4 regions of the Mesobacillus sp. S13 genome follow, and region 3 is predicted to be linked to each of the others. Evidence: predicted binding sites of a transcription regulator. Region 3 holds the regulator's gene; each other region holds the start of a gene.
What was found. The regulator Rex, encoded in region 3, represses fermentation and respiration genes when NADH is low (regulators of the CRP and FNR family bind a similar motif). The targets are predictions, from matches to a motif close to TTGTGAAATATTTCACAA.
Positions count from the first base shown of each region.

Region 1 (6,080 bases), 2.2 Mb from region 3:
AGCCTGCTCATGTGTCATAGCAAGCCCATTCGAAAGTTCGTCATTTTTTTGATAATCCGATGTATCATACATACGGCCTGCAAGTTCGTTATTTTTACCCTTATTCTCTCTCATTAAAAAGACCCTCCTTTCGTACTTCAGTTATTTTTTGAAATAAACACTTAAACCATACTTAAGTTTTATATACTATTGAAAGAAATAACAAAACCTGCCCTTCCATATTGGAGGACAGGCTTTTGGTAATACTTTATGAAAAAGGCTCTGTTAAACTAGGCTGTTGATTTTCGTTCCAGGCGCTTCGCTTTCCGCGGGGAAGAATAATGTAAAATCCCAAAGTCCGGATTTTTCATAAACCAATTCTTCCTTGCAGTCGGCAAGCCTCCTCGGCGCTTTATGCGCCTGCGGGGTTTCCCCATGACTTGCTAATCCCGCAGGACATTGATTGTGCTCCATCGAACCTGCCCACGCACGATGGAAATGCGTTAGCATTTTCGGAGGAGTCTACGCGCCTTCCACTTCAATCAACAGGGCTATAAAACAACATTGCTTCAATAGAGCCATGAAAAAAGTTGACTGAAAGATCTTAGTTTGTCGCAATCTGTTTTGAATGACTTCTTTTTTCATCCTTTATTAACCATACTGTCAGCAAAACTCCCATTAAGGTCAGTGAAGCAAAAAATAGGTAAACTCCATAAATGCTGAATTCCTCAAAAACGATGCCGCCGAAGAACGTGAAAAACCAATTTCCCAGACCGTTACCGATTGCAGAATATATCGTCACTGCTGTAGCCGTAATATGCAGTGGAGTAATATCACGGATATACTGCAAACCTGCAGGAATGAACAACCCAAGTGAAAATCCCTGTATGACAGCTGATGCATAGACAAGGGAAAGTGATGGCTCTGTGAAATAAAAAATCCACCTTACTAATGAAACAATCGCTGCAATCAAGGCGACCTGCAGCAGCCCTATTCTACGAATCCAGCTTCCAGCAACCCTCATGAAGGGAATCTCCGATAACACCGCAATAAGAAAGGCAATCCCAATCCCTGTATAAGTACCTCCCCTGTCTTCCACAAACAGGCTGAAGTAAAAGTTATTGGCTAAATTCGGGCCAAAAATCATGAATGTTACTCCTAGAAAAATAAGAAACTTCTTCATCTGTATTAATTCCTTCATGCCTGCGAATAATCCTGTTGGCCGGCCTGTAGGTTCCTTTGGCATTTTCATTGAAATGGCTGCCGATATCAATAAGGTCAGGAAGAAAGCATAGAAAATTACTTGAGGGTTCCACTCGGACAATCGGCCCATCGCAAAAACCGCCAATCCAAAACCAAGTGAACCAAACAATCGGACATTTCCATAATTGACTCCCGTTTTACTTGTGTACTTCAGGGAAATACTATCTGATAAGGGAATGATAGCACTTTGGAAAATCGCCAGAGTCGTTGCGATAATCATGAACGAAACAAAGCCATCGAAGAAAATATAACCCAGAGCGGCAACCCCTGTTACCAAGGTCGTTAAAGTAAGCAGCGCATTATGTGAATTTTTCATGTCTGCGAGCATTCCCCAAAAAGGCTGGAAGAAAATCATAATTACCGGACCAATCGACAGGATCAAGCCGATCTGATATCCATTCAAGTTTTCAACTTCACTTAGGTAGACACTTAATAAAGGAAATAAGCTGCCTATTCCAAAGAATACAAAGAGATAAAATCCTTGCAAAGTAAAGATATTGTGCTTAACGTGCTTGTCCATTTAAATCCTCCGTACACGAGTTATAGAGTTATATCTTACCACTATTTTACTATAAGAATAGATCATTTCGTTTTATGCAATATAAAGAATAAATAAAGCGTTTTCATTTTATCGTACTCATGTTAAAATAATGTTGCTAAGTGATCAGACGTCTGCTCACTATATCATTCATTAACCATCTTGCCATAAGAGGCGGTGAAAACATGAAAGAAATCATTTTAAGCTTAGTTGCCGGTTTAATCGTAGGGATTCTTTTTAAATTCCTGAAGCTACCTCTTCCAGCACCTCCAGTTCTAGCAGGAGTTCTCGGAATCGTGGGAGTTTATTTAGGTGGGGTTGTTGGAGAATGGATTTTAAATTCCTTTAAAGGTTGATAGGACCGCTTATGTAAATGGCTCTATAATCTCATTTAGGCATTTTTTACATACAATAACAGCCTGACTGGAGAGCAATTCACATATCAGATGCATCTGCATGAGTAGGTAAGTTTTGATTACATAAAAAAATCCACGGAAATCCGCGGATTTTTTTGTTCCATACTTTTTTATGCATTTTGACCATACACTGATTGAGCTGCTGTTTGATTCTCCTCGTTTGCAACCCCTTTTGCATTCAGGTATACATAAAGAGTACCGACAAAGAATCCACCACCTATTATATTTCCCAGTGTTACAGGCACCAGATTATACACGCTGCCGGCCAAGCTGATCGTTTCAGGATGCGGCACGAAAAGTGCGACCGAAAAGAGTACCATGTTTGCCACACTGTGCTCGAAGCCTGAGACCACAAATGCAAACACCAAAAGCATTGTGACTCCTATTTTTGCTCCATCTCCTTTTATACTGAATGGGACCCATACAGCAAGACAAACCAGCCAATTGCACAGTATGGCACGAAAGAATAGTTGATATGCCGGTGTGTTCATTTTCATACTCACGGTTTCCATCATATATTGAGATTTTTCCGGGGATATAAAGAGTCCTGATAGCATGATAAGAATTCCAAAGAATAATGCTCCTAATAAATTTCCTGAATAACATGCAATCCAGTTTTCAATGGTATCCTTCCAAGTCGTTTCCTTCTTCAAAGAACTGATCGTCAACATCATCGTATTGCTTGTGAACAATTCTCCCCCGCCATACAAAATCAAAACCAGTGCCAATCCGAAAAAAATCGAACTTGCGATAGGTGTTGCAGCTGAGTGAGCATCAGAAAAATATTCACCCAACCTGTAAGAGACTATAATGCCAAAGCCGATATATACACCAGCTAGCGCCGCACGCAAGAGGTACTTACTCTTTGATTCCAGGAGATATTTTTTCTTTTTTAACGCAGTGGTGATGGCTATTTCCATTGGCTTTTCGCTCATTGTTAAGACTCCTCTGTTTGTGAATAAAGTCACAATATTTACTGTTAGATTAATCTTAAACCTCAACAATGAGTTTGTTAATAGATAACCCCATGAACTGTTTATGTCCATTTTCGAAGCGTTTACATTCGCTTTATTAAGCGTTTTTTTAAAAGACTTGCATATCCCTAGATAATCCATAGGGGAAATCCCTCAAGAGATCACTTTGAATTTCGAGTAAGAGAGGGATCACCACAACCAACCAAAGGATTGACTAATTGTATACCCAGAAACGGGATTAAAACAAAAGGAGGCGACTTTGAAGTTAAATTTATCCAACCTTTTGAGTCAGCCCCTCCATGCACAACTAAAACTTGAACTAGATTCTATCGATTCTATCAAGTATCTTCTCGTATGATACTTTCTTCAACATGTTTTTTCTCCATCCTATTCAACAGCTTTCGATGTTCTTTGGACTCAAAGATAATACTGAAATCATAGTCCTCTGGATAGAGCTCTGAAGCAGGCAGATTCAGTTTAAGCCGTTTATAATTCACTTCGATCTTGCGCTCCCGGGTCTGGACTACATAATTCCCCTTACTGTCCGGGCCCTTGAAAATCACTCCCAATTCCCCTGTACTCAACACATGCACACTATCACCCATCTCAAACACTTTGACTGGCTTCTTCGAGACTTTGGATGACTTCTGTCTTTTGTGCCTGTTTGCTGTGATTTGTTGTTCTCTTTCTTTCAATGCAGCAGGGTCATCCTCAAATAAAGATGTGTAATCTTGCTCCGTTTTATAGGTTATATGATGGGCCCGTTCCAGCAATTTTGGATGTATGCCTAATTTCAGCGCAATCGCGAATGCCTGGCTTTCCCCGCCTTTCCCGATGCGCAGGCGGTACGTAGGCTTAAGTGTTTCCAAATTAAATTCCATTGAACCATTCATGAAATCCTCATGATGATCCGCGAAGTCTTTAATCTCGCTGTAATGAGTTGTGGCAAAAATAGTTGCCCCTTTATTGTTCAAGTTCTCAAGGATGGCTGTTGCGAGACCCATTCCTTCTCCTGGGTCGGTCCCTGAGCCCAGTTCATCAAGAAGGACAAGCGTCTTGTCATTGGCTTCCTTCAGGATTTCAATTATATTGATAACCCTTGAACTAAAAGTGCTCAGGTTTTGCTCAATGCTTTGACCGTCTCCAATATCGACCAGCACTTTATGAAAAATTCCCGCCGCACTCTCCTCCCCTACAGGCAAAAGCAATCCGCTTTGCGCCATTAATATCAGTAGTCCTGCCGTCTTAATTGATACGGTTTTACCACCTGTATTTGGTCCGGTTATGACAAGCGCATGATAGTCTGTTCCAATCTCAATATTTAATGGAACCGCTTTTTCTCCAAGAAGCGGATGGCGTGCTTCATTAAATACAATGACTGAGTCGTCATGGATATCAACTTTTTTCGCATCAATAGACCTGCAATATTTCGCTTTTGCAAACAGGCAATCATAATGAACCATTGTCTCTATGGCCATCCGGATTTCCTTCTCTTTTCCCTCTGCCAGACCAGTCAAGTGGAAGAGGACTTTTTCCAGTTCTGCCTGTTCTTCTAAAAAGAGCCACTCCATCTGATCCTGGAAATAGCCAATTTCCTCAGGCTCTACAAAAAGCGTGGAACCTGAGGCTGAAGTGTCAAGAACCGAACCTTTTACCTTCCCTCGATATTCCTTTTTCACAGGAACGACATACCTGCCGTTTCTTTGGCTGATGACAGCTTCTTGAAGGTATGGTTTTATTTTTGAGGATTTCAACAGCTGGTTTAGCTTCTCTTTCAAACGTTCTTCCTGGATGCCAATTTGTTTTCGAACTTTCAATAGTTCCTTTGAAGCGTAATCATCAATTCGGCCGTTCCTGATACACCTTTGTATCTCTGCAGCCAGTTCTGGAAGCTCCTCAATCCCAAAGACATAAGCAGATACTCTCGGAGCAGCAAACTCCTTATCCTTCATGAAACGGCGGATCTTATTGCAGGTTTCCAGGAAGGACAGCAGCAGCACCAGTTGTTCTGTCCGAAGCGGGACTCCTTTATTGAATCCTTTAAGAATCGTTTCCATCCCATCAAGACCATGGATTGGGACACTGGAACTAATATTCAGGATTTCAATTGCTTCATAAACTTCCTCTTGCCATGATTCAATCTGCTTCTGATTCGTCGACGGCTGTATTTCCCGTGTTTTCACACGGCCTGATTCTGTCAATGCAAAGCCAGCTATCTCTTCCTTGATTTTATCGTAACCAAGAACCGTATAAGTTTGTTCGTTCAATTTTTTTACCCCCTTAGAATATACGCTCTGTTAATTTCAGCTGTTGATTTTCGTTCCAGGCGCTTCGCTTTCCGCGGGCAGTCGGGAAGCCTCCTCGGCGCTTTAGGCGCCTGCGGGGTCTCCCCATGACTCGCTGATCCCGCAGGACATTGATTGGGCATCTTCGAACTGGCCCACGCACGAAGGAAATGCGGTAGCATTTTCGAGGAGTCTTCGCGCCTTCCACTACAATCAACAGGAGTTAAAAACAATATTATGCTTTAACAGAGCCAAAATATAAAAAAGCCGCTACGGAACAAGTCCACAGCGGCTTAAAGAATGCCTCGCAGTCAAAGCTGCAGGCAAACCTCTCCAAAAGAAAAAGCTGTGTACAAGGACACAGCTTATGCTCACGGATATCAAGCATGCTTTACTATGTTCATTGTTCTTAACATTCAATCCAGCGCATAATCAAATAAACCTATCTCAGGCCTATAAAAAATCCGGATTGACCGTATGAAATTAACGGTTAGTTAAGAACGACACCTAACATAAAACATACTCCCTAATAAATAAAAATTTTCCTTCTACTATAGATTACTTCCTTTACTCCCATTTAGTCAACCACATTTATCCAATTAAGATAAAAAACAACTTATCTAAA
Region 1 covers NZ_CP084622.1:2,844,608-2,850,687, forward strand. The annotation lists gene LGO15_RS14520 (YozQ family protein) at 1-114, opposite strand, end outside; gene LGO15_RS14525 (hypothetical protein) at 265-453, opposite strand; gene LGO15_RS14530 (MFS transporter) at 584-1,762, opposite strand; gene LGO15_RS14535 (XapX domain-containing protein) at 1,966-2,136, shown strand; gene LGO15_RS14540 (formate/nitrite transporter family protein) at 2,307-3,131, opposite strand; gene LGO15_RS14545 (endonuclease MutS2) at 3,509-5,437, opposite strand.
Region 1: LGO15_RS14540 (formate/nitrite transporter family protein) is a predicted target of Rex. The motif match lies at 3,149-3,166, and genes of this name have one in related genera.

Region 2 (6,080 bases), 370 kb from region 3:
AGGATGATACAGGCACCGTGCATGCCGCCTGTTTCCAGGTACAGCGGCGAATTTTGCGCGAATTCCGCGCGCTTTTTCAACAAATATGTCAGCGAATAAGTTTCATCGGAATTCACTTTATTGAACTTCTTGACATCCGTCATCGAAAAGAAGGTCACTCCCCGGCCGCAGCCTGCAGTATAATGCTTCTTTTTCGAAAACATCTGCTCAGGATCAAAAGAATTGCATAATGCTACATCCAATGTGCCGGTCTTTTCATTGAATTGGACGCTGACAACATCCTCTGGCCCATCAATCAAACCTTCTGAAAAAAGGTAGCCATATACCCAGTCTTCCAAATCCTGATTTGTCAGCTGGAATACGGCAATTTCATATCCATTCAGCTTCAGGCTGATCGGATATTCTTCAGGACAGCCTTTCTTGATCATGTTCTTCACCCCTTATCTGGTACTTCATCTGCGGGCTCCACTGCGATTAACGACTTCTTCCCCCACCATTTGTGCGATGGAATGAAAGACTGTTATGAATCTTGCAAACTGCTATTCGGCTCTCTTGTGAAACTAAGAACCTTATATAAAAAACATTCCACTATGCAAAAAGTAATAATACCCCTATGCCTTTAATGTACTGGAAATCTGCTGGTTGTAACCGTTTCAATTGTTACAAAAATATAGATGAAAATTGTCTATTTTTTAAACAAACTCTTAATTTGAGATTTTTTATTTACGAAAAATGTTTAGTGGGTCAATTTTCACACAGTCAACTGTAAATCAATTTATTTTTTCCCTCAGTAACTTTCATCACGTCAAAGCCCTAATGCCACAAAATCGTCAAAAGTTAATTTTAACCATATAATCAGCTTTCAAAATCAATTCTTTGTCTAAATCTACAGAATTGGTATAATCATAAGAAAGTGATGAAGGTGAAGGCTTGTCCTGACAAGGCATTCGCCATTCTTAAAATGGAGGTAGTTTTGATGAGTTTGAAAAAGGTGTTAACAATCGCAGGTTCCGATACAAGCGGCGGCGCTGGCATCCAGGCTGACCTTAAGACCTTTCAGGAACTGGGCGTTTATGGAATGACTGCTCTTACAACGGTTGTGACTATGGACCCTAAAAATCACTGGCATCATGAAGTTTTCCCACAGCCAGTTGAGCTTGTAGAAAAGCAGCTTGAAACGATCCTTTCCGTTGGAATAGATGCAATGAAGACAGGGATGCTCGGAACGGTTGAAATCATTGAGCTGGCTGCACGCAAAATCGATGAACATAAGTTGGACAGGGTGGTTATCGATCCTGTTATGGTATGTAAAGGAGAAGACGAAGTGCTCATGCCTGAAAACACAGATGCCATGAGAGAATTGCTGCTTCCAAGAGCAACAGTTGTCACTCCGAACCTATTCGAAGCATGGCAGCTGGCACAAACTGGGCCAATCCGTACAATCGATGACATGAAGGAAGCTGCAGTGAAGATCCATGATCTAGGCGCGAAGAACGTTATGATCAAAGGCGGAAACAAGCTGAACCATGAAAAAGCTGTAGACCTGCTTTACGATGGAAAAGACTTCACCCTGTTTGAATCTGAAAAAGTTGAAACAAGCTTCACACATGGCGCAGGCTGCACATTCGCCTCTGCCATCACTGCACAGCTGGCAAAAGGCAAAACAGTACCTGAAGCATTGGAAGTCGCGAAAGGATTCATCACTGAAGCAATCAAGCACGGCTTCAGATTGAATGAATACGTAGGACCAACCGCACACCTCGCTTACAACAAGTACGCAGGCGGCAACCGCGGGGAATAAAAGCAAAACAAAAAGAGGCTGTCTTCGAAGCTCATCATTTTGAGCTTCCGACAGCCTCTTTTACTGTTAATGAATGATTTGTCTGCTAGAACCTTCTAACGGACACTTTTCCAGAGATTCTCCGCGGTTTTGTCCGATAGAGCTCTTCTAACGGACACTTTTCCGGATATTCTCCGTGTTTCTGTCCGATAGAGCTCTTCTAACGGACACTTTTCCGGATATTCTCCGTGTTTCTGGCCGATAGAGCACTTCTAACGGACACTTTTCTGGATATTCTCCACGGTTTTGTCCGATAGAGCTCTTCTAACGGACACTTTTCTGGATATTCTCCGTGTTTCTGTCCGATAGAGCTCTTCTAACGGACACTTCTCTAGAAATTCCTTATGAAATATGTCCGTTAACTATTATATCTTCCGATTAATACGAAGAACGCGATCAGCCATATAACTATGGAAGAACCATTCCCCTGAGGCGATTAATACTGATGCAAAAAGAGCTGCGAACACAATGCCATCGGTTTGTTCGAACAACATCAATCCAAGTCCCCAAATCACGAGAAACGAAAGCGCCAAATCGGATAGAGATGCGGTAAGGTTGCTTGTTTTCGGGAGAATGAACAAGTCACCGGCGAGATATGAAATCGCCCCAAGTACGAGAGTGATGACGAGGATATCCCCTATCCCGGCAAAACTCCCCAATAATAGAAGAAGAACAGCAAATGTCATGATGCCTTTTATCAAAAGTGCCTTTGCGTGATTCATAGGCTCCCTCCTTTTTTCTCACTATTTCCATTTACTTTCCTGATTAAACACTTCCTGTAAAATCAGTGTTGATGATAATTATCGAAAATCAAAGGTAAGTTTCGAGCGTACATTTCGCTTTTAGAAGGATTTTTTAGTAATATAGATATTATTGATTTTTATAAGATAAGTGTAAGCGCCCTAGTCAACCCCAACATGCGCTGGAGGGCCTGACAGTGAAGACATTCATTGACTTCATTGATTGGACTGAAGCGTCTCGAGGGAGTCAGGAGCCTTAGCTAGACAAGCGACTCGTGGGATAAGGCGCTGAAACTGGACATTTTTCATAGAAGGCCATTCATTCGGCTAATATAAACTGAAAAACTTCAAAGCCCTGGAAGGAGGAACAAAGATGGATCCGGTGATTTTACCAGAAGTCCAGGAAGCCCTGGACCGTTTTAAAGACAAGGAAGTCTATATACATCTAGAAACGACAAATGGTGCGTACGCATCCCATAATAATGAATCATTCTTCTCCTCTGGCGCGTACATCCGCAATGCGAAGCTAATCTATGAACGCGCAAAGATTACTGGGGATGGTCCTTTCCGTACAGGATTGAAGATCCCTTTTGGCTGGGTTTATGCGGAAGGAATCACCCACTTCGAAATTGATGATAAAGGAAGGCTGCTGCTTGCCGGCCATGATTTTAACGGTAAGCTGGCTGTCGCCCTTGAGATAAGCGAAACGCCGTTTGAATAAGAGGCTTTGAAAGGCCTCACTGGAAGGAGAGATTTTACAATGGAAAAAGAGAGGCAAGTACTTGTTATCTTCCCTCATCCCGATGATGAGGCATTCGGTGTTTCCGGCACAATCGCATCCCATATCAACATGGGAACGCCTGTCACTTATGCCTGTTTAACACTTGGCCAGATGGGACGGAATATGGGGAATCCTCCATTCGCTAACCGGGAAACCCTCCCGGCAATACGTAAAAAAGAATTGAAGGACGCTGCTCGCGCGATGGGGATCACTGACCTGCGCATGCTTGGATTCCGTGACAAAACAGTTGAGTTCGAAGATGAGAACAAGCTGATCAACCTCATGTCTTCATTGATCACAGAGTTGAATCCTTCACTCGTCATCACCTTCTACCCTGGCTACTCCGTCCACCCGGACCACGAGGCGACAGGTGCAGCCGTCGTGCGTGCTGTGGAAAAAATTCCTGAAGCAGACAGGCCGAAACTTCATTGCGTTGCATTCTCGCGCAATTGTGTAGAAGAGCTCGGGGAACCAGATATCGTGCATAATATCAGCGCTGTCGCCGACATCAAACTTGATGCGATCCGTGCACACCGCTCCCAAACTGAACTGATGCTCGAGGAAATGGCTGACAAACTGAAGGAAAAGGATCCACAAACAATTGCATGGCTCAATAATGAACGCTTCTGGACCTATAAGTTTTCATGATGTACTCCACCTTTTAAAGGTGGTTTTTTATTTGCGCTTGTAGACTCCCTCAATCATCAAGCCTTTTACGAACACCACTTCATTTGCAGATTCACCCTTAATACTCCAAACAGATTCTTTAAATCCAAAAAACCTGCTTTTATCTGTTTTGCCAATCAATTTATCAATCTCAAAATTTCTTTCTCCATTTAAATAAAACTGATTATGAGTCTCATACCCAGTTTGGAATTCTTTATTGTTATAAACCAGGGTGCCACCTTCTTTAGTCGTATACACATCTAAATTTGCATCATAAATGAAAAGGATACTGACCAATAGCAATGGAGCCAGAATCAAGAAAAATCTTTTCTTCAGTTTAAACAAACAATCACTTCCTGCATCACACTGTTTTTTAAATAGATATTCATAGACAAATTCAACTAATACCCCATAAAAACCTTTTTTACGTTCCATTTTCTATACCCGTCTCTTTGTTTCTTATGCTCCCTTCTTCTGATCATGAATATTGAGCTCTTCAAAATTTAGACACATCCTGTTCAAATACCTTTCACAATTCCCCTCTTGTAATGTGAACTGCATCACACTTTTCACCCCTCATCCCCATGTACGATGTTAATGAAATCATTCAATAAGGGGGTAATGAAGTCCATGCAAAAAGCTTTAATCAGTTTTATCATAAGTGCCCTGATTGGCCTCGGACTCGGTTACGTTGCATTCGCTGTTGTTGGTGGCAGTAATGAAACAGCCACTAATGAAACCGCTTCCAAGAAGCCGGAGGAATCAAAGCCTGCGGATGACATCAAAGAAGAGAAGAAGGATGATCAGTCGTCTGCTGAAACAGTTTCTGCAGACGAAAACATTTTACAATCCAAAGGCTGCCTAGGCTGCCACTCCGTATCTTCTTTGAATTTGACAGGCGGAGCGACTGGACCTGACTTATCAAAGGCATTTGAAAATGTTGAAGGAAAGCATGGCAAACCGATTGATCAGTTCTTAAAAGAGCCTACATCAGCGGTCATGTCAGGAGTTATTGGTGGAAATCCACTAACAGAACAAGAGATTTCTGAAGTAGTCAAACTTTTAGAAGAAGCTTCTAAAAAATAATTAAGGTGGTGCAAGGTTGATGAAAAAATGGTTACCAATTGCCTCGGGACTTGCAACCGGGCTCCTGGCGGCAACAGTTTTCTTCGCTGATTTTTCTCCTGGGAATCCAGGCCAGGCGGTCGCGGACAACAGCAAAAACAAGACGAATGCTGAAAAGGTATACGTGCCGTTCGGTGAAAAGGATGAATACTACTTATTTGCATCAGGCGGACACTCAGGACAGATGTTTATTTATGGCGTGCCATCCATGAGGCATATCAGGACAGTGCCGGTATTCAGCCCGGATTCGGCAACAGGATATGGCTTTGATAAACACTCCAAAGAAATGATGGGCGGTTTTACCTGGGGAGATCTTCACCACCCGGCTTTTTCAGAAACAGATGGTGATTATGACGGCAAATACATGTTTGCGACCGATGTCGGCAACAGCCGCGCAGCCGTCATGAACCTTGAAACATTCACTGTCAAGGACATCATTGATGTACCGAATACAAGCGGCCCTCACTGTGCAGCGTTTGTTACTGAAAACACTGAATATATGTTCCTGCCAACCCGTTTCGCAGTGCCAATCGGAAGAGAGTATGCACCGCTTGACGACTATAGCGAAAAGTACCGCGGAGTCATGTCAGCTGTCACTTTCGATGAGAAAAACGAGAAATTGAACATTGCCTACCAGGTCGCCCTTCCGCCTTGGTCCTATGACCTCTCAGATGCAGGGAAAAAGGTATCCAAGGATTGGGCAGTCATGACCACTTATAACACCGAAGAAGCCACTACCAACCTGGAAATCAATGCTTCACAGGCAGACCGGGACTTTATCGTCCTTTTCAACTGGAAAGAGCTTGAGCAAATGGTAAAGGACGGACAATATGATGAAGTGACCGGCCAGAAAATGATATTCCCAGAAAAACATAAAGGCGGCATGTACCTTGTTCCAGTCGCAAAATCGCCGCATGGTGTAGATGTA
Region 2 covers NZ_CP084622.1:4,686,580-4,692,659, forward strand. The annotation lists gene fdhD (formate dehydrogenase accessory sulfurtransferase FdhD) at 1-428, opposite strand, end outside; gene pdxK (pyridoxine/pyridoxal/pyridoxamine kinase) at 977-1,801, shown strand; gene LGO15_RS23560 (DUF2512 family protein) at 2,206-2,562, opposite strand; gene LGO15_RS23565 (YojF family protein) at 2,954-3,301, shown strand; gene bshB2 (bacillithiol biosynthesis deacetylase BshB2) at 3,341-4,009, shown strand; gene LGO15_RS23575 (hypothetical protein) at 4,037-4,462, opposite strand; gene LGO15_RS23580 (cytochrome C) at 4,658-5,113, shown strand; gene nosZ (Sec-dependent nitrous-oxide reductase) at 5,133-6,080, shown strand, end outside.
Region 2: LGO15_RS23580 (cytochrome C) is a predicted target of Rex. The motif match lies at 4,576-4,593, and genes of this name have one in related genera.

Region 3 (6,080 bases):
TCCGCTTCGAAAGTTGCCCTGTGAAATCCTATAAAACCTATATATTCTTTCGTCTCCTTGACTTCAACAGCATACAGCCCATAGCCGCATTCCTCCAGCTCGGAGATGATGTTTTGATAAAATTGATGCGTTTCTTCTTCTGATAAAGTATTGGCAAAATACTTCATGACCTCCTGGTCCGCATTCATTTTTGCAAAGTGCTCCAGATCTTCTGCTGACCAGTCACGCAGTTTCAGCCTTGACGTTTCCAAATAGATCATATTTCCTCCGACCCTTTTCAAAAAATAATTCACCTTATCCTGTATGTGCTATTCCAAAATGATTAAAACTTGGTTTCACCTTTTTTCTCCTGACCCTACAATTTGAACTTTCCAATCATTTATTAGTAGAATAAAGACAGTGTCTATCCAAACCAAAGCTGTCCTCGTATTTTATTTTACAGGTCGGCTTATTATTACGTAAAATTTCAGGACATATATTATCTGCATTGATAAGGAGTTTTTCTATTGAAAAAGGAATATTGGTACATCATTATCGCCTATATAGTCATGCAGCTTTCAAGCCTGATTGGCATCCCGATTGTCGCCTTCACCGGTGCTGCAATGGGAAAGAGCCTGGAAGAAATGGAAACCCTCTCGATTCCATACTGGCTTGTGATCAGCTTTTCACTGACACTAGTCATCGTGCTTTTGCTTTTGAGGAAAGAACGCAGATCTCATGCGGACTTACGTGATGCGTCCTCTCCAGCAAGCTCAGCCGCCTGGGCTTTCGCAGGTGTATTCCTCGCACTGTTCGCGCAATCAATCGCCGCCAATATCGAAAATATGCTTGGCATCGAAATGGGATCTGAGAATACCCAGGAAATCATTAAGCTGATTGAAATGTTCCCGGTTGTCATTTTGGTCAGTTCGATCATCGGCCCTATATTAGAGGAAATCGTCTTCCGTAAGATCATTTTCGGCAGCCTGCATAAGAAAATGAATTTCTTTTTCGCTGGATTGATCAGCTCTGTTATTTTTGCGCTTGCACATATGGAACCAGAGCATGTGATCTTGTACTCTGCAATGGGGTTCACTTTTGCTTTCCTTTATGTAAAAACAAAGCGGATCATCGTGCCAATCATCGCCCATGTTACAATGAATACAATGGTTGTTCTGCTTCAATCCGTATTTAGGGAAGACATTGAGAGAATGATAAAAGAAGCAGAGAAAATTCAAGGTTTTATTGGGGGATTCTAAGTTATGAAACAATCGCCTTTATTTTCAGGCATTGTCTACATCTTGTTAGGCAGCTTATTCACCTATTTCGCCATCCAGAATGTAAACGATTCAGGATGGGGATTCTTCAGCTACTTGCTAGTGGCTCTTGCCACGTTCGACTTTGGTTCTGGCATCAGGATGATCCTTTTTCATTTCAAATTGAAGAATATAAAGAAAAAGTAGCTCCTTCCTCTGAAGGAGCTACTTTTTATTCTGCCGATTCTGTTGGTTCGGTATCTGTCGGGTAATGCTTTAAGAAATAGATCAATGATTGCAATTCAACTGCCAAATCAATATGATGGATCCTGATCGATGAAGGCACGTTCAGCCTCGCCGGCGTGAAGTTCAGGATTCCTTTGATATTTGCCTGCACCAATCGGTCTGTTATCGGCTGTGCGACAGCAGACGGGACTGTCAGGATTGCCACCTGGATGCCTTCCTCTACGACAACTTTGTCGAGATCATCCATATGGTACACTGCTACGTCACCAATCTTCGTGCCCACTTTGCCTGGATCTACGTCAAAGGCAATCTCGATTTTCGTATTATTGTTCTTTGAAAAATTGTAGTTCAGAAACGCTGTTCCCAGATTACCGACTCCGATCAAGGCAACCTTCGTCAATTCATCCTGATCCAGCGTCTTTCGGAAAAAGGTCAGCAGGTAATTGACATTATAGCCGTACCCCTTTTTACCCAAAGCTCCAAAGTAGGAAAAATCCCTGCGGATTGTCGCTGAATCCACTTTTACCGCTTCACTTAATTCCGCTGATGATACCCTTTGCTTTCCTGAAGAATGCAAGTTCAATAAGAACCGGTAATACAGCGGCAAACGTTTTGCGGTTGCCTGCGGAATCTTCATAGCATCATTCGTCATTCTCCATCCTCCACCCTGTCCGTATTTCTATCTCAACTTTTCTTCTCTCTTGAAATCGCCGTTCTTACCACCGGTTTTTTCGACCAGATAGGTCTTTCCAATTACCATGCCCTTATCAACGGCCTTGCACATATCATAAACAGTCAGCGCACATGCTGAAGCTGCTGTTAACGCTTCCATTTCCACACCTGTATTCCCTTTTGTTTTTACAGCTGCGGAGATATTTAAAACATAGTCATTTCCATTTTGCTCCCAATCGAATGAAAGGTCAATCCCTGTCAGTGGAATCGGGTGGCACATCGGGATGATTTCAGACGTTTTTTTCGCCGCCATGATGCCTGCTACTTGCGCGACAGCCAGTACATCCCCTTTTTTCATTTTATTTTCAGTGATTCTCACATATATATCTTCATTCACGGTTATGCTTGAATGGGCGACTGCCGTACGGACCGTCTCCGGTTTTTCACTGACATCGACCATCTTTGCTCTGCCCTCTTCGTTAAAATGAGTAAATTCTGCCATATGTAAGCTCCTTTCTATCAAATGATACACTATTTTGTCAAACTTGTGTGTGAACTTTGTTTCAGTGTTCACAATACAAAGTGAAATTTCAATACCATATAACCTATAGCAGTTCGCACATATTGCCGTGCCTATATTAATGGGTTACACTATCTCTAAGGCAATAGAGGTGAAAAATAATGATTTTATTACAGGTTAATCAGCTATCAAAATATTTTGCTGCTGATCTTATTTTATCGAATATAAAGTTTGAAATACAGACCAACGACCGTGTTGCGCTTGTTGGAAGGAACGGAGCAGGAAAATCAACCCTGCTGAAAATCATTGCCGGGTATGAATCCCATGATGGCGGAGAAATCATCCGTCCTAAAGGGACGATGATTGGCTATCTCGCCCAGAATACCGGGCTGGAATCCGAGAAAAGCATCTGGGATGAAATGCTGGCCGTTTTTGACCATCTGCACAGGATGGAAAAAGACTTGCGCAGATTGGAAGAAAAGATGTCGGATCCTGACATTCTTTCTAACCAGACAGAATACGACAGGGTTTTAAAAGATTATGACCTGCTGCAGGTCCAGTTCAAGGAAAAAGGCGGCTACCAATATGAAGCCGATATTCGTTCCGTCCTTCACGGCCTTAACTTCCATTCTTTTGATTATTCCACAAAAATATCCACTTTAAGCGGGGGACAAAAAACTAGACTCGCATTGGCGAAACTTTTATTGACCCGTCCGGATATTTTGATTCTCGATGAACCGACGAACCATCTTGATATTGACACGCTATCGTGGCTTGAGCAGTATTTGCAGGGCTACAACGGCGCAATCTTGATTGTATCCCACGACCGGTATTTCCTTGATAAAGTCGTCAACCAGGTTTATGAAATTTCCCGCCATCAGCTGACAAAGTTTCCTGGCAATTACAGCTCGTACTTAAATCAGAAAGCTGCGAATTACGAACGCGACATGAAACTGTATGAGAAGCAGCAGGATGAAATCTCCAAGCTCCAGGATTTTATCCAGAGGAACTTGGCCAGGGCATCCACAACCAAGCGTGCCCAAAGCCGTCGGAAGCAGCTGGAAAAAATCGATCGCATGGACAGGCCCAAGGGAGATGAAAAATCTGCCTCATTCAGCTTTCAAATCGAACGACAAAGCGGCAACGATGTCATGAAGGTTGATGCCCTATCTGTCGGCTATCACAATGACATCGTATCTGAAAATATCTTTTTCAATCTTTCACGTGGAGACAGCACGGCACTGGTTGGACCAAATGGCGTTGGTAAATCAACTTTATTAAAAACCATCGTGGAGAAACTGCCTTCGATTAAAGGGAATATTCAATACGGTTCTAATGTCTCGATTGGCTACTATGATCAGGAACAGGCAGAACTTAGCTCGAACAAAAAGGTTTTGAATGAACTCTGGGATGAATACCCATTGAAATCCGAAAAAGAGATCCGTACCGTCCTGGGGAACTTCCTATTCTCAGGAGACGATGTCCTAAAGATCGTTTCCACGCTTAGCGGTGGCGAAAAAGCACGTTTGGCACTGGCCAAGCTGATGCTGCAGAACTCGAATTTCTTAATTCTGGACGAGCCGACAAACCACCTTGATCTGGACAGCAAAGAAGTTCTTGAAAATGCACTGATCGATTATCCAGGCACCATCCTGTTCGTCTCACATGACCGTTATTTTATCAATAGGATAGCCACAAAAGTACTCGAGCTCGATCGAGGCGGTGCAACGGAATACCTTGGTGATTACGATTACTATGTCGAGAAAAAGCTGGAGCAGGAAGAGCTGCGAGCCATGGCCGAACAGGCTGCCAAAGCATCGGGAAGTGTTGTGGACAACTCCAAGCAGGACAAGACCTCCTACCAGCAGGACAAAGAAGCCAAAAAACTCGAACGCCAGCGCAAACGCCGCATGGAAGAAGTGGAAGCAAAAATTGAACAACTAGAGTTGGAAGTCGCTGAATATGAAGAATTGCTCTGTGACCCTGAAATCTTCCAGGATCACGAAAAAGCTGGAGAAATCAATAGCAAAATTGAAGCCGCCAAAGAGGCACTCGATGAATTGATGGAAGAGTGGACAGAGCTGGCTTAATAAGTGAAATACCGGACATGAATGTGTCCGGTATTTTTTTGTGTTGAAAATAGGTATAGCGCATTTGCTCTATAAAAGAGTTTTCACCAACCAAGACTTTCGCTTTTTAATTAATCTCAAATGACATAAACAGCATTTGTTCGACAATATTCTATAAAAATCGCAAATAATCCACAAAAAAGCCCCGATTTAAAAACCGGGACTTTTTGTTCACATAGTTATTCACATAGTAAAGACTGATTTATAGCTTATCCAGATAGTTTTCCACATTATCCACAAAAACAGCTGATTTTATCCACATTATACACAGATTAACATCTAAAACACTAACATATCCACAGAAGAGTCTGACAACATTTTTTTCTCTTGCGACTTTAGTTGTGGATAGTAATCTCTAGACCTGGATTTCCATTCAAAGTTAAATCAGCTCGCTGGCCTTTTTCATACATAACACTTCCTGCAGCAGCAATCATGGCAGCATTATCTGTGCACAAAGACAATGGAGGAATAACAATTTCCACATCCGAATCTACAAATTCTGTGGATAGTTTTTCTCTCAATCCCTTATTCGCTGCAACTCCTCCAGCAAGAAGAACCTGTTTTACTCCGTACTCCTTAACAGCTCTTTGTGTTTTAGTGACAAGTACATCGATCACACTTTCCTGGAAACTAGCTGCAAGGTCTTCAGGCGCTATTTCCTCGCCTCGCTGCTGGGCATTATGCACAACATTGATAACAGCAGACTTCAAACCGCTGAAACTAAAATCATAAGAGCCTTCTTCGAGCCATGCACGTGGCAAGTCAATCGTTGCCTTTCCTTCATGGGCAAGCCTGTCAATATGTGGACCACCCGGATATGGAAGATGCAATGTCCTTGCTACCTTGTCATACGCTTCCCCTGCAGCATCATCTCTTGTCTCGCCTATTACCTCGAAATGACCGTGTTCTTTCATATATACGAGCTCAGTGTGCCCGCCAGATACGACTAGTGACAGCAGCGGGAAGTTCATTTCAGCAATTAGACGGTTCGCATAGATATGGCCCGCAATATGATGGACGCCAACGAGTGGTATTCCATTCGCAAACGCCAGTGCTTTGGCAGCATTAACGCCGATCAATAAAGCGCCTACTAGACCTGGGCCTTCTGTAACAGCAATCGCATCCAGGTCCTTTACATCAACCTTTGCCTGGGCTAAAGCTTCCTCTAAAACAAGAGTGATCTGTTCAACATGATGCCTAGAAGCGATTTCAGGTACAACGCCGCCAAAGCGCTTATGGCTCTCAATCTGAGAAGCGACGACATTCGCAAGAATCTCC
Region 3 covers NZ_CP084622.1:245,953-252,032, reverse strand. The annotation lists gene LGO15_RS01430 (GNAT family N-acetyltransferase) at 1-260, opposite strand, end outside; gene LGO15_RS01425 (CPBP family intramembrane glutamic endopeptidase) at 507-1,238, shown strand; gene LGO15_RS01420 (YdiK family protein) at 1,242-1,442, shown strand; gene LGO15_RS01415 (redox-sensing transcriptional repressor Rex) at 1,468-2,133, opposite strand; gene moaC (cyclic pyranopterin monophosphate synthase MoaC) at 2,161-2,655, opposite strand; gene LGO15_RS01405 (ABC-F family ATP-binding cassette domain-containing protein) at 2,835-4,763, shown strand; gene tsaD (tRNA (adenosine(37)-N6)-threonylcarbamoyltransferase complex transferase subunit TsaD) at 5,138-6,080, opposite strand, start outside.

Region 4 (6,080 bases), 450 kb from region 3:
GTAGATACAGATCATGTCCTGGCCTTTTTGGTTAAGGATTGTATCGATCGCTACAGATGTTTTACCAGTCTGGCGGTCACCGATGATCAATTCACGCTGTCCGCGGCCGATTGGCACAAGAGCATCGATCGCCTTGATACCAGTCTGCAATGGCTCATGAACGGATTTACGGTCCATAACGCCTGGTGCAGCGTACTCGATAGGACGAGTTTTTGTTGTGTTGATTGGACCCATGCCATCCACTGGCTGTCCAAGAGGGTTTACGACGCGGCCGATAAGCTGTTCCCCAACAGGAACCTCCATGATGCGGCCCGTACGGCGTACCTCGTCACCTTCGCGGATGTCCGTGAAAGGTCCAAGGATGATGATACCGACGTTATTTTCTTCCAGGTTTTGTGCCATACCCATAACGCCGTTTGAAAATTCAACAAGTTCTCCAGCCATGACATTGTCGAGGCCATGAGCACGGGCGATACCGTCACCAACACTGATAACTGTACCCACATCACTCACTTGAATTTCCGACTGATAATTTTCGATTTGCGATTTTATCAGCGCACTGATTTCTTCAGCTTTGATGCTCATGAGTTTCACCCCTATCTACGAATCTTAGCCTAGCAATTTACGTTCTAAGCGGTCTAGCTTGCCACGCAAGCTGCCGTCAAAAATGCGGTTTCCAATGCGAAGCTTTACGCCTCCAAGCAAATTGGAATCTACAATGTTTTCAATTTGAAGTGCCTGTTTGCCAACCTGCGGAGCGAACGAAGCTGAAAGTGCTTCAGCCTGCTCAGCCGTCAAAGGCTGGACACTATAAACCTTTGCTTCAGCCACGCCTTTTGCATCATTCGCAAGGGCGATGAACTGGTCAGCAACGTCTGCGATCTGGTCTTCGCGGTGGCGGTCAACCAAGATCATCAGTGTATTAAGGACATACGTGCTTACAGATCCGAAAGCTGATTTCAAAACCTCTTTCTTCTTCTCGTTTGGAAGCTTCGGAGACTTTAAAAAGGCAGTCAATTCCGGATTGTTCACAACAACTTCTTTTACTGTGCGAAGCTCTTCCTCAACCTGTGGGAGAGCCTGCTTTTCAGAAGCGAGTTGAAAAAGTGCCAGGGCATAGCGCTTTGCTACTGTCGAGTTGCTCATCGGGCATTACCCGCCTCTTGAATGTATTCATTGATGAGCTTTTCCTGGTCAGCTGCAGAGATTTCCTTCTCGATTACTTTAGAAGCAATCAATACAGAAAGTGAAGCAACTTGTTCGCGGATCGCCGCAACAGCCTGCTCCTTCTGCTGCTCGATTTCAAGCTTCGCAGATTCTTTGATTCTGTCAGATTCAGTGCGTGCCAGTGCAATGATTTCATCACGCTGAACGTCGCCCTGTTTCTTTGCATTTTCAATTAGGCCCTGTGCTTCTGTGCGTGCCTGCTTAAGCATTTCACGCTGTTCTTCCATAAGTTTCTGTGCTTCAGCACGGCTCTTTTCAGCCGCTCCGATTTCGCCAGCAATATGCTCTTCACGTTCCTTCATGATGCCCATCAATGGACCCCAAGCGAACTTCTTAAGCAATGCTAACAAGATGAGGAACATAACTAGCTGGAACAAGATATCTCCAGTGTTAAGGCCGGAAGCCGCTCCCAATACAAAATTCATTGTTAACACCCTCGATTCACTCCCTTCAAGAGTTGTACCATGATTAAAAAGGTCCAACAAGCGTCATCTGGCTTAAAAGCCTGTGGCTAATAGCCAACGCTAAAGGCTGCCCGTTTCAATACCGGGCTTGCCCGATTTTATTTCAAACGATTGCTTACATTCAAATTCAGGTCTGCTTCCGCCGGATTGAACCGGCACGAAGCCTACATAATAGAATGGCGAAGGTTCGCGCGGAATGATCTTCGCCATCTTAAATTCTTATAATTGATTAACCACCAATAACCATGAACGCGATAACTACAGCGATGATAGGAATCGCCTCAACCAATGCAACCCCGATGAACATTGTAGTTTGAAGCATACCGCGAGCTTCTGGCTGACGAGCGATACCTTCTACTGTACGTGACACGATCAAACCGTTACCAATACCTGCACCAAGTGCTGCTAAACCAATTGCGATTGCTGCTGCTAAAAGACCCATTATAAAGTTCCTCCTTTAATGTATGAAAAAATGTTTTTTTTAGTTTTGTCCATTAAATGAACAGGTATATATTAATGGTCATGGCTCACTTTATGAGAGAGATAAACCATCGTTAACATTGTGAAGATAAATGCCTGGATTGCTCCGACGAAAACGGAGAAACCTTGCCATACAAGCATTGGAACGGCTGCCGCCAAAGTGCTGACAGCGTCAGTTGCAAGTCCGGCTGCAAGTAGACCCAACAGGATCTCACCTGCGTAAATGTTACCGTAAAGACGCAGACCAAGTGTGAGCGTGTTCGCAAACTCTTCAATGATCTTGATCGGGAACATGAACCAAAATGGCTTAAAAAATTCCTTGCCGTATTCGGCAGTACCTTTAAGCTTGACGCCATAATAATGGGAAAGTCCTACTACCATGACTGCGAGAGTCAGTGTAATGACTGGGTCGGCTGTCGGTGATTTCCACCAGAGTTGATTGTCGACAACGACAGAGAACGGCAATCCCAGCATGTTGGCAACAAACACATACATCAGCAATGTGATGCCAAGGACATGGAATCTTCCCCCATCCTTCCAGTCCATCGTGCTGTTGATGATTCCTTTTACGAAATCCATGATCCATTCCATGAAATTCTGGATTCCTGTCGGTTTCATCGCAAGCTTACGAGTGGAAAGTACTGCAATGATGAAGACGATAGCACTAGCTATTGTAATCATCAGCATGTTTGCCAGGTTAAAATAAAGTCCTAAAAATGGAACTAAAGGAGCTTCATGATGCATCAATTATTCACCTCTCTTCCCCGCTATTTACGTGATTGAAAAGACTGGACAAAAAAATCTATCATAATGACAATATAAGCTGTCATTAATCCCAAAATTGTAAACACAAGGTTTATTTGATCCGGGTATTCCATTGCAACGATTACAGCAAGTGCTCCGGTAGCAAGCCTCGACATCGAGCCGAGCGATCGCACCTTCTTCCCCTGTACCACCGAATCCCCGAAGTTGTTCATTTTCCTCGCGAGCAGCCATAAATTAAAAAGGCTCAGGCTTGTACCAAAGATCAACCCCGCAAAAACAGATTGATAGCTTGTAAAGCCGTACCCGAGTACGTATAAAGACAACAAGGTGAATATGTATTTGCGCTGGCGAATAAACAAGTCCTGGATTTCCATAGATGGCTAGTCTCCCGAAAAGAAGTGTTGGATGAGGCGGAGCATGGCATAAACACCTGCCGCCAATCCGATCAGCAATCCGAATATTAAGAAAAGTGGCTCTGTACCAATGGTACGGTCAAGCCATCTCCCGGAGAAAATGCCAATTAAAATGGAGCCTACCAATTGAGATAGTATAGCGGACATGAGTGCCATCGCTTGTAAAGGGTGGCGGTTGTTTCGGCGCATAAAAAACGCATCCTCGCATATGAGAATGGGAGCTTCAGGGGGTGAAAAATCATTTTTCGAAAAAACAATATTTTCACAAAAAAAGCTTGCATATCAACATTGAAAACCTTATCATTTTATGCCCTTTGTAAGCATACAATAGCCAAAAGTCAATGTCAATCCATTGGGGTGAAAAAATTCACAAAGTTTTCACTGTGAATATATACCATTAACCCTATCTAAGTATTATATTATAAAAACTAATTTTCGATTGCATTTCAGCTCAACTTTTCCAAATGATAGCATGAATTAAATCGAAAATAATAAAGAGCCGGAAAGGGGGTCACTTTCTCCGGCCCTAGCATTTTTACATAAAGCAATGTTTAAATCGTTCTCTCCGCCCTTTGCATTTTTACATCATGCACTGGTTCAATCATGTTCTTCGGCCCTTACACTTTTACTGATAAAAATCATTGTATCGATCGTGCTCTCCCTGCCCTGCTTTCGGGCAAATACTTTCGCAAGGTACATCCCTTCCTCCGGCAATTTTTCCATAGGTATTTCTTTTCCGACCATTCCTTTTTCCAGCTTCCTCCCCCAATCAAGGAATCCGATGAAACGGTATTGATCTGGATCAAAAAGTGCGATGCCGAATTCCTCTGCTCCACCAGGCAAATAGACTTCATACCTGTAGGCTTCGCCATTATCAGCTGGCGCGAAGTCGAAGCCCATCACACGAGGGTAATCCGGTTCTTCTACAACATAAAGGTATGGAATCCTGATCTTATTTTTCCCATCATCTATAGAAAGGCTGCCGTCATGGATTTTATCCCTTAGCAAAGAAGGGCTGGCTATCATTGCAAGCTCCACGTCTTTCGCTTCGTTCGGTCTCAGTGTAAAACTCATCGGAAGCTCCCAATCTATTCCCTGTTCTTTTTTTGGAATGGAAAATGAATAGGTCCTAGCAGTAGAGCCTGTATTTCTAACAGTCAGTTTCGCACTGTGCTCATGCATGCTGTCGGCAAGCTGGAATTTACCGAATTGAAGGGAACCAGGACTGACAAGGGTTTCGGTATTGATCGCTGCCTCTAACTGGATCCTTCCCGCTCCTTGCTCGAATGTACGATACCTTTTGCCCGTTCGATCTGTAATATCCTTGGCCGTATTCATGATTGCCGACTTGATCTCAGCTGGTGACCATTCTGGATGGGCCTGCTTGATCAGGGCTGCTGCACCTGCAACATGGGGCGCGGCCATGCTTGTTCCTTGAAGCGGGAGGTAGCCTCCTGGTATTGTACTGTTGATCGCCACGCCAGGCGCAACGATATCCGGCTTGATTTCCCATGTGACTGTCACCGGCCCGCGGGAGCTGAAGTCAGCAAGTATATCTTTTTCTTCTATTAAATGAATGCGGATCAGCGTCGAGTTATTATCGAATTGTTTTTTCAGTGCCAATCCTGCTTCTTTGCTGATTGCAGCCACTGGGATCGGCAGGCTTTCCTCCAGATTCCCGAAGAATGTTCCCTTAGTGTTGTTATAGATGATTACCCCGATTGCGCCAGCTTCATAGGCGTTTTTCGCTTTTTCGGTAAAAGTAAGCTTTCCCCGTTCTACTAAAACAAGCTTGTCCCTTACATCATTCATTTCTTCCTTCGTGCCCAGGCCTGCAAATACAAGGTTTTCACTTTGGGTAATATTCCAATTGTCCGAACCCTGTAAAAGTTCAAGCCTGATTTTATCCGATATCCCTGTTGCGTTAAGATATGGCACCTGCATAGGAGGAGTTGACGCACCAACCGAGATTGCTTTGGAAGCGGTGCCTGGCGATCCTACTGTCCAACGATTAGGCCCAGAGTTCCCAGAGGAAGTGACCGCCACGATTCCTTCGTCCACCGCCTTGTTAAGCGCGAGGCTGATGGGCAAGTCAGGACCATTGACGTCATTTCCGAGTGATAGATTCAGGATGTCGACCTTATCCTTTATCGCTTCATCAATAGCAGCAATCACCTGCTCTGTCGTACCACTTCCTCCTGGCCCAAGCGCGCGGTAAGCAACCAGTTTCGCATCTGGGGCAATCCCTCTCATCCTGCCGTTTGCCGCGATGACGCCAGCCACATGCGTGCCGTGCAGGGTGCTCCGGAAGCCGGCTCCCTTCGTTTCCATCGGGTCATCATCGCCATCCACCAAGTCATGCCCTCCGGCAAAACTCCTCCGCAAGTCAGGATGATCATAATCTATTCCCGTATCGATTACCCCGATTGTTACACCCTTTCCTGTCAGGCGATTGCCATTTTCATCAAGAATTCCATGGACCGCATCCGTTCCAATCAGTTCAAAATTATCGATAAAACTATCGCTTGGTTTGTAGCGGTTGGGAAGATGGGCGGAGCTTTCCACCTTGTATGTATTCACTTCGGATAAAAATTGAATGTCATTTGATTTTTTTAACTTCTCCAGCTCAGACACCGGCCCTTTAATTGAGAATCCATTAATCGCATGTGTAAAGATGCGGCGAAGCTTAGTGTTCTTGAGTGGTTTTAGCTGATTGTTGATTTCGTGTTCA
Region 4 covers NZ_CP084622.1:4,604,759-4,610,838, forward strand. The annotation lists gene atpA (F0F1 ATP synthase subunit alpha) at 1-585, opposite strand, end outside; gene LGO15_RS23155 (F0F1 ATP synthase subunit delta) at 610-1,146, opposite strand; gene LGO15_RS23160 (F0F1 ATP synthase subunit B) at 1,143-1,661, opposite strand; gene atpE (F0F1 ATP synthase subunit C) at 1,921-2,133, opposite strand; gene atpB (F0F1 ATP synthase subunit A) at 2,205-2,915, opposite strand; gene LGO15_RS23175 (ATP synthase subunit I) at 2,939-3,310, opposite strand; gene LGO15_RS23180 (AtpZ/AtpI family protein) at 3,317-3,538, opposite strand; gene LGO15_RS23185 (S8 family serine peptidase) at 3,947-6,080, opposite strand, start outside.
Region 4: LGO15_RS23180 (AtpZ/AtpI family protein) is a predicted target of Rex. The motif match lies at 3,705-3,722, and genes of this name have one in related genera.